DNA from 3 places in the Paenibacillus sp. LC231 genome. Region 1 is predicted to be linked to each of the others. Evidence: riboswitches for the same ligand, from Rfam matches in the RefSeq annotation. Region 1 holds a riboswitch; each other region holds the start of a gene.
The links. A riboswitch is a leader RNA that binds a small molecule or an ion and turns the genes downstream of it on or off. The one in region 1 is predicted to bind cyclic di-GMP.
Positions count from the first base shown of each region.

Region 2: another riboswitch for cyclic di-GMP. It lies ahead of AK95_RS05870 (non-ribosomal peptide synthetase); the one in region 1 lies ahead of AK95_RS33940 (helix-turn-helix transcriptional regulator).
Region 3: another riboswitch for cyclic di-GMP. It lies ahead of AK95_RS35365 (ISL3 family transposase); the one in region 1 lies ahead of AK95_RS33940 (helix-turn-helix transcriptional regulator).

Region 1 is NZ_JFOM01000053.1:343,078-346,359, forward strand. It holds gene AK95_RS28775 (ABC transporter permease) at 1-408, shown strand, start outside; gene AK95_RS28785 (Spo0E family sporulation regulatory protein-aspartic acid phosphatase) at 731-922, opposite strand; gene AK95_RS33940 (helix-turn-helix transcriptional regulator) at 1,087-1,815, opposite strand; cyclic di-GMP riboswitch class I at 1,963-2,058, opposite strand; gene AK95_RS28790 (YitT family protein) at 2,204-2,848, opposite strand; gene comA (phosphosulfolactate synthase) at 3,040-3,282, opposite strand, start outside.
Region 2 is NZ_JFOM01000009.1:159,137-162,418, forward strand. It holds gene AK95_RS05865 (NHL repeat-containing protein) at 1-717, shown strand, start outside; cyclic di-GMP riboswitch class I at 1,291-1,385, shown strand; gene AK95_RS05870 (non-ribosomal peptide synthetase) at 1,592-3,282, shown strand, end outside.
Region 3 is NZ_JFOM01000026.1:399,816-403,097, forward strand. It holds gene AK95_RS18925 (IS1595-like element ISPaen6 family transposase) at 28-930, opposite strand; partial or broken gene AK95_RS35365 (ISL3 family transposase) at 1,061-2,017, opposite strand; cyclic di-GMP riboswitch class I at 2,118-2,206, opposite strand; gene AK95_RS18935 (phosphatase PAP2 family protein) at 2,552-3,061, opposite strand; gene AK95_RS18940 (diacylglycerol/lipid kinase family protein) at 3,058-3,282, opposite strand, start outside.

The DNA of each region.
Region 1 (3,282 bases):
GTTTTGCTCATTCCGATGAGTATGCTGGCCCTACTGTTCATGGCTGTCACTTGTCTTATTGTTTATACAACTTGCCGGCTGCATATTCGTAAGGAAACGAAAACATATGGCATTTATGCCTCGCTCGGCCTGACCGCAACCGACATTCGTCGTGCCTTGACAAGCGGCATTGCCGGACTGGCTGCGCTCGGTGCGCTGGCTGGCATCGCTTGCGGCGTCTACGCATTGCCGGCCGTGCTGCGCGGTCTGCTCTCTGCCTATGGGATTGTCAAGCTGCCGCTTATCATGGAATGGCCGCTCGTCATTGGGCTGACTCTGATCGCGCTTGTTATCGCCATCAGCGGCTGCTGGCTGGCTTCGCGAATCCTCCGCCGCACCTCCCTTCGCGTGCTGGTCATGGATTCATGAAGGCCGTCCATGAACAGAAGATGACCTCCGAATGTCGGAGGTCATCTTTTTACTTCTTGCCTTAATAAATCTTCTTATTTTAATTCACATCGTATTTGTTCTTTCCACTTGATAATATTTGCGATGGCATTTGTTTCACCGCCTAAATAGATATCTTCTATGGTCATTGACCAAAATTTGGGCTTGTGATCTCTTTCGTTATGCGGAAGAGGATTTGTTATTTTACCCACCTTGGTTACTGACTCTCGATTTTTCTTGAACGCTGGAAACACATAAGGCACAGAAGGTATCTTCTGTGCCTTGATTCAAATATGAAGAAGATCTACTTTTTTTTAATATATTCCTCTTGGTTTTTTAATTCCATGTAACGAATAATCAGCTTATCCAACGACTGTGAAATTGCGACAACATCTTGATGCACCAATTCGAAACTGCTGGCCACTCGCTCAAGTTCTCTTCGGAGAAGTTCGAGTTTTTTCGATACTTGTTTGAGTTCACTCTCGATAGAAATCACCTTGTTCACCCACCCCCGTCGTAACAAGTGATTGATGACAGTTGCCACAGTTATCGATAACGCGAATCAGTATATATAACTTACTTATCATTATAAATTTCGACGGTAACAAAAAAAATACCCATAATTGGGTAATCTTTATTTTAAGACAAGTTTTATGACGGTTATGTAAATTTTTTAAGAAATGCTCCTTTGTGGTTGACTCTCGTTTTTGCATAGATCTTTTTAATAAAAGTACGAACCGTGCTTTGGCTAATACCATAAATATCAGCAATTTCAGGGACATTTTTATTCTCAAGCCACCCATAGGCTATTTCTTTCTCGCGATTCGTTAATTCATATTGGTGAAAGTGAGAATAGATCAGCTCCCTTTGCAGAACGGGATCCTTTTGAGGTAATTTTTCTTCAATATTCTTGGCCAGGTGTTCAATGAGCGGTATGGCAAATGTAACTTCGTGCAAATAATGAAAACTAAGACCAAGGTAGCCTATGATCACATTTTTTATTCGAAGGGGAGTACAAACACACGCCAATTCTGAAAACACGCGATTACAATGCTCGGCCCCAATTACGACAGAAAGCGCTTGTTGTTCCATAGATAATGAAATAGCGTTGCTTCCTGCGTCTTTCATTGCCAACGAGGTCCCATTTTTTATATTATTCCTCTCGAGGAAACTTCTTAAAGAACCTGTTCCGCAATAATCGATAACGGCACCATCCGTATCTGTTATAACAAATAAATAAGGTATGGACAGCAAATTGTTCATATTCCTGGTTTCCTCTTGCAGCAAATAAAGAATTTCTTTCCGTTCAATCAACCTTTGTTTTATTTCAGTCATACTGAGGATATTAGGAAAATGATTGTTTACTTCTACCAGTGTTCTTTGACCCATTATTTCCCTTCTTCCCTTGTAAGAATAAGCGTTAAATAATGAAATCGATCTACTATTCATCGCTGCTGCATTCGACAGCTCACAGCAAAAAATAAAAAAACCATCCATTATGAACCATAGCAAAATAGGACGGAGGCTTCCGTCGTATTCGGCAGCTGGCTGGCATCGCGGTCTGAAGCAAGATCCACATTAGCCCCTGTAGCTTTGCGTCGCCGCTTTTCAGCGGGTTTGCTATTGTCGTACGAAGAGTATGAATTTGTCGAATATCCAAACATGTTATGACTTATTCAAACTATAACTTACATTGTTTTTCATTTAATATAGGTCGTACGACCCAAATTTCCATATTTTTGTTATATTTGTCAATCACTCTTACACGTATACATAATCACTTTTTGCGCCAAGCGGGTTGATAGACCGATTTCGGGGGAGGGAACTGGTGAATCCAGTTAATGATCCGGGTCGATATCCACTGGCATACAACTGCAAGGATAATAATTTTCCAATCGATCACATAGGCAGCGAAAGCGAATATGATTCCATTCATCCAGAACAATGAGGTGCCCGGGTTGATTCTTTTATACTTATAAATGGCTAAGGCAACATAACCGATTCCCCCATTCGATACCCTCTGCTTTATGAGGATGGCGACACCTGTTCCGAGAATAACCGAGCCGAATAGAAGATCGATCCATACGTTGCCGAACGGGGGTTCTAGAAACACCTCGAAGAAATTAACGGAAACGGACGTCACTGTTATAACAAATATGGTTCCAAAGGCACTGACACCATCAAGATAAGGGACTGTAAAGGCAAGGAAAATAAAATTAGCGAGCCACAGTCCGAGACTCATCGGGATCTCAAACGCATGGTTCAGAAGCACCGCGATTCCAGCTCCTCCCCCCGAAGGAATGGCGTGAGGAAACAAGAACATGGCCATGGCAAAACCTTGAATGATGGAGCCGGCGGTAATGTAGAAAAGTTTCTTGGAAGCATGACGATAGAAAAAGGGGCTCTTCCGCCCGGGTAGGATCTGTAAGTTCACACGGAATCATCCTTCATAGATTAGAGTAACAAGCTAGTCCTGCTTTTTTAAGTGTATGCTTGTTCTCTGGAGGGGATACCGGGATAGATCTTTTTAACGAAAATATGTATAGGCTGACTCTGGAGATATCCATAGGCAGCCCGCTAGTATTTATCATTCTCTTGTGGTTTGGTCTATGTTTAAATTACGTAACAAAATCCATCGGTTTGTTTCTCTCTCACCCCGAGTTCAAACGTATCTTGACGAAGACCCCGGCGCATCGTTTCAAGGGAAAGCACTTCGGTGGGTTGGATATTTCCCAAATGTACGTGAGATCCAAATTTGCGGAGAAGCATCGCTTGCTGCTGCTTAAGAGGTGCCTCCCAAATCAGCTTTCTTGCATCCGACACGTTGTCGATGATATTATTTATCATTTCTTCCTG
Region 2 (3,282 bases), on a different contig from region 1:
GCCATTTACGATACGGCTTCAGGCCGAGTAGAGCTGGAACAGGTACCTGTTCCGGGCAAAAAAGCAGTAACCTCTTTGATATGGGGCCCGGACGGTAACATATGGGGAATGGCGCTGGGGGCTCTGTTCATCTATGATACGGAACGCCAAGAGATTATTTACAGCGAGGATATGTTTCCTACAGCAGATTATGCACACAGCAATCCTCGCTTGACCGTTGGAACCGACGGCAATGTGTACGGTACCATTTATACGGGATATGTTGCTGACCACACGTACACGAGCAAGATGTTTAAGATTGACACAGCAAGCAAATCGCTGTCCATCTTGTTGGAGAGCAATGCGGAAAAGCTTGCGCAGGACGACTTTGGCAACTTCTATTTCAAATACGGCAGCGAGCTGATGAAGTATAGCGACCCGAATCTGGTCATGCCGCTAGACAAAGTACAGCTCGAGGCTGAATCGCTCCAGCTTCACCCGGGGGATGAAGTCGATTATTCTTACGAAGTCTTCCTTGAGAGAGGAAGAACGACGAAGGAGTTATCCGGCGCTCACATTGAGTATTTGAGCAGTCGTCCGGATAAGGCGGAGATCGACCCAAAAGGAAAGATTATCGCCAAGCATCCGGGGCAAGCCGAATTGTCGATTCGAATTACATTGAACGGGATAACGGTTGAATCCAATAAAATCAAGGTAAAAATAACCGGCCCTTTTTAAAACTGTTCATGACATATAGCAATATGAGGCCGTTGTCCTGGACAACGGCTCTTTATTTTATTGTCCAGTGATCCATTAGACCGGGAACTTAAGAATGGAATTACCAAGTGATTTGAACTTATGAAAGTTTTCTGATCGGAAGCGAGATGTCATGACCAGTTATAAACGGTATTTTAGTCCCGGATGACAAGAGACAAAAGTTATTGAATCTAATGATTTCCGTTGTCGTAATTAGGGCAACGGATATAGGGGTGAATTTGTAAAATAGAACTATTGACTTAATCAGCCATCATCTAATGTCCAGGTAATAACAGAAAAACGTATCCTGCCTAATGAACAAAATAGCTTTAATACATAGTTAAGTGAAGTGGAGTGAAGTCGGGGAATAGCAAAAATTAGTAAAGATTAACTATTGCGACCTAGTGTCTCATGAGGGTTATCAATATCATCAAAACCATTCTTGAAAGACAATATTGAACAAAAGACCTATCGATTTTCATTTGGAAACAAGATACAGTAAATGTAAATCGAATACATAATATAATCATGGTTTACAATTTAAATACTATTTTTGTACGACAATAGCAAACCCACCGAAAGGTGGCGACGCAAAGCTATAGGGGCTAATGCGGGATCTACTGCGACCGCAATGCCAGCCAGTTGCCGAATACAACGGGAAACCTCCGTTTTATTCATTATTTTGAATTGAAGAAAGGGGTTTTTTTGACGTTCCATAAAACAGCGATGGCTTCGCTATAAAAAAACTAGTTTGGGGTTGAAGGGGGACACTGCTTCATCGCAGAATGCGAAGAGGATTTTTCTGTTCGTTAACAATCAGACATTAATGAATCGATAGTCCGGGAGGTTGATGGTCATGGAACAAACGACATATGAAGTATCAATTGACGAAATGCCGAGGGGGGGATGGGCCAACGATGAAGGAAACCGGGTTAGTTTTTCCCTTGATTTTGCAACGACCCGAAAACTCCATGAACTTGCGTTCAATTTCGGAATAACTGTGGATATGGCACTTATGGCTTGTTATGCGATCCTGCTTGCCAAATTTACCGGCGAGGATGATCCTGTAATCGGGTATCTGTTGGAAAGACAGATGTTTCCTATACGTTACTCTCCTACTGTACATAAGCCATTAGGTAAGTTTCTGATAGAAGTCAAGCATGCCACGATGCAAGCACTCGAAGATCGGAATATGCGAAAGAATTTGAGCGGTAACCCGTTCATCAAAGCGGCGTTTACTTGGCAAAACGCCAATGCCACTCCTTATGAATCCGATCAGTTGGGGACGTTTGAGCTTGCTTTGACGGCTTTTAAGAAGGAATTTATCATGATACACCTTGAATATTCGACCCGCTCGTACAGAAAAGAAACGATCGAGCAAATGAGCGGCCACTTGAGCCGAATTGTGCATGAAGTCGTTGATTTCCCCGAGAAGGTGATTGCCGACATACGCATGATGTCAGAAGAAGAGGAGAGAAAGATTCAGGCTTTCAGCGGAACTAAGACGGACTTTCCTTCCAGCCAAACGGTCCATTACTTGTTTGAGGAACAGGTCCGCTTAACCCCCGATCGCCCGGCGATCATGACCGAGGACCATCAGATGTCCTATCGGGAATTGGACGATCACGCGAATCAGCTTGCAAAAGCACTGCAGGATCACGGCGTTAAGCCGGAGAGCGTCGTTGGCATTGTCGCGGATCGGTCTGTCAGTATGATTGTCGGGCTTACAGCCATATTGAAAGCTGGCGGCGCTTATATGCCCATCGAAGCCGATTCTCCGTGCGAAAGAATCGAATATATGCTCGAGGACAGTCGGGCGGGATTTTTGCTGGCCCCTTCCAGTTGGAAGCCTGACATTGCATTTGAAGGAAAAGTAATTTATTGGGACAACGCGAAGCTAAGCCTTGATAGCTGTTCCCATACGATATCTGCAGTAACCTCGCAAAGTCTTGCGTATATCATCTATACTTCCGGATCAACGGGGACACCAAAAGGGATCATGGTTGAACATCGCAACATCGTAAGACTGGTCAAGAATACCAATTATTTCAACTTTTCCAAGGAGCATCGAATTTTGCAAACCGGTACAATATCATTCGATGCGTCGACCTTTGAAATTTGGGGATCCCTTTTGAACGGATCTACCTTGTATTTGATGAAGGACACGGACCTGTTTGACCTTTATAAATTGAAGGAAACCATCATCGGTCACCGCATTACGGCTTGGTTCCTGACAACGGCTCAGTTCCATAATCTGGCCGAACAGGATCCAGACGCCTTTCGTACGTTAGACACCTTGCTAGTCGGCGGAGAAGCGTTATCGCCAAAGCACGTAAATGCCGTAAGGAAGAGGTGCCCCGATCTGCGGATGATCAATATGTACGGTCCGGCGGAAAACACGACGTTCTCCACTTACTTCCCGATCGAACGTGATTTCGAATCGACCATTCCAATTGGCAGACCAATATGCAATTCCTCCGCTTATATTCTTGATAAACAGTTGAAGCTTCAGCCGATCGGAGTAGTAGGAGAGCTTTGCGTCGGAGG
Region 3 (3,282 bases), on a different contig from region 1:
TTGAATATCAAGTTAGCTCCGCTAGACCTAAGCAGTCAGATCGCCGTAGGTAACGGTATCCGTGGATAAACAGGCGGCAAGCAGGCGATTAAACAACTGACCTTCAAACTGCCGTCGATTGGTGCGAAAGCAAAATTCGTTCAAATAGGATTGCAGATGCTTGGAATCTAATCCGTGGAACGTACCGCCAATAAAGGCTTTCGCATTTGAAATCATCGTGTGAAGCCATTTCAGATGATCCGGATTATCCTTTACATTGAACTTAATCGGTTGGTGGTTATATTCTTCTGCGAGTGCATTGTACGAACGATAGGCGTCGCTACTGATCGTCGAACCCGGTTCAATGTGCTGCTTCGCAAATTCGACGAGCGTCTTGCCTTTGACATCCGGAATTACCTGCATTTTGACGTATTGCGGTGCTCCTTGTTTGTTAAGCGATACCCCAACGAGCACAGGTGTTTGGTCCGTGCCACGACCACGTTTGCCTCCTTCTGTTGGAGCTCCGAAGAATGCGTCATCCAGCTCAACCAAACCAGCCAACTGGTACTGAGCATCGCGATCTCCCATGGCTTTACGGATCTTGTGGAGCATTAACCACGCAGTCGGGTAAGAGATTTCCAGTTCGCGTGCAAGAAATACGGCGGATACACCGCGTTTATCATGCGCCACAAGGAAAATCGCCCAAAACCAGGTCAGCAGAGGAGTATGAGATTTATGCATTATCGTGCCGGCGGTAACAGAAGCCTGATGCTTGCAGTTCGTGCATTGATACAGCTTTCGAGTTTCAAGAAAGTAGAACGCATTGTGCTGGCACTTCGGGCAGAAGAACCCGTTTGTCCATCGGATCTGGAACAGATGCTCGCGGCATGCATCTTCCGAATGAAACTTTTCTTGAAACCTCTTCAACGTCATTAATTCTTGTTGTGCCATACCATTCACTCCCGAACATTCGTTTGTACTTATTATATCAAACAAATGTTCGTGCGTGTACGTGTTGCTGAGGCAACTTGATATTCAAATTTTAGAATTCTGGCTCAACCTAAAAATCAGTGCTTGAAAGTTAGCCCAGCATCCGATGACGGTTACATTCAATAAGAATACCAGCTTTATAGCGATTGCGGTTTCGAGTGAAATAGTGGCGGCGCTGAAAAGCTTTAATGCGATTATGACGATCTTCTACAGTCGCATTCGTCCACCGGCATTGATGATAATTCGTGATTTCCTCTTTCCAGTTACGCATGGTTGTAAGGGTGTTTCGAACAGCGGGATGATCAATTAGATCGCCCTGCGCGCACCAACGTTCAAATCCCAGTTTGGCAATGTTAAAGCTCGGCGAACAGTCGTACCAGGTCGTAAACGCTTCTTTCCATTCCCATACGCTGCGAAGTAACGGAGCATAGTTCAGCAACACTTCCAGCCGCTTTCTACTTTCCGCACCGAGCGATTCCATAGGCGGATTAAGCAAGCGATGGTTAGCTTTCAAGTGGGCTTTCGCCCGCGGGGATAATGTCCGCTGCACGGATTTCCGTACTTCCTGTACGCTTTCGATCACATAACCGTGAACATGAAATCGGATCTGCGATGCGAATCGCATTTGGAAAACATTCGCTGATCCAAGTATGGTAAGCCTGAGCCAAATCCATGACCACCGCTTTGGGCTGAAGCATCAGGAAGTCCGGATGCCCCCTGGCATATGTCCGCAGGTCATCCAGCTTGCGGCCGGGCAGCAGGTCCAGCATCGTCTCGCCCTTGAGGTTGTGAATGCCGGTATTGTAGGTATGCCCTTTCTTGATCCTCTCCGACACTTTAGGAACCGCTTCGTTATGGATATACTGCACCGTACTCGCGGGTGCTTACTGGATACGCGCACTGTGCGCTGCCGTAGAACCAAGCGCGTGTTCAACCGTAGCTGCACGGAAGAACGCGCTGTACTGCTGCTGGTCCCAGCAAAATCATAAGCCCATACGAATCCAGCGTCGCAGCGTTTGCAATACATGCGAATGGTTGGTAGATGCAGATTTTTGTAATTGAAATGCAGGACTGACCTCCTATTCTTCGACATCTAGCAAAACAAAAATACACATCCCCCAAGAGGCAGTGTCTCGCTGCGAAAACATTAGGGTAACCCGGCGATCATCGCATTAATAATACTTTAGACCCGTAGCTTTGCGTCCCTGTCTTTCGATCAGGTTTGCCATTTTTCCTATTTGTTTGCCGTTTGTGTAGGAGTATTGTATCACATCGCTCATCGAAATGACAAATAATGGACACCAAGCATGACGGGACGAGTTGGCGGCTGCGGTCGACGTATGGGGCAAGCGGAAAAAGTATACTCCAATCTTTGCACCCTGCGCTTTTTAACGGAGAAGTACCCGGCCCCCATTTTTTCTATTTGTCCGGACCGGTTTACGAATTTGTTTGCATCGTATGCGGTTTTTTAGGATTGGATCAGGAAGATTCTCCTGTTTGTGGTGCCGCGGCAGTCTGCTGAACCTCATCCCCGGCTGATGAAGTACCAGCATCGATGTGAATCAATAGGGACTATCTAATATTAAGTTAACAGATGGGTGCCGATTGCGAACGCCATGCCGATGACCGCACCGACGCCGACGTCGGTCGGATAATGAAGCCCCAGGTAAATGCGGGAAATACCGACTGCGCCGGACAACGGAATAAGCAGCAATGAAAACCAGGGAAATGTCAATGACAAGATCGTCGCCAAAGTGAAAACAGCGGTCGCATGGCCCGACGGAAAGGAATAGTCCCTTAAAGGATGGTGCGAGAGATGGACGTTGTCATCGGCCAAATAAGGCCTGCGGCGGCTAAAATTGATTTTCAACACCTGTACCAGCAAATGGCTCGCCGCCAGCGCAATCAAGCCGTCCTGTCCCGCATCGCCTAAACATAACAACAACAGAGCTGCGCCGATACTGCAAACTGCGCCGCCCAAATGTGTAATTTTCGGCATCCACCAATCGAGCAACTGGCATTTGAACTTAAGATTCACAAGATAAAGCAGGCGATGATCTTCGTTTTTTAACCATACCGGAAGCCGTATCACTGGTATCTCCCTCGCTCAGTGTCAGCGTTATTCATTTCATTGTAAATCACGTGAATCGCTTCTGCCTGCAGGGTTACCTCAATCGGGGTCACTCCGATGATCTCGCCGTCACCATGGACCAACATGGGCACATCGGCGGTAACTTTCACATTCCGACCTTCTAGAACGGTCACAGCGGGATGGTCAATATGCTTACCCCGCATAACATCCGGAAACAGCCG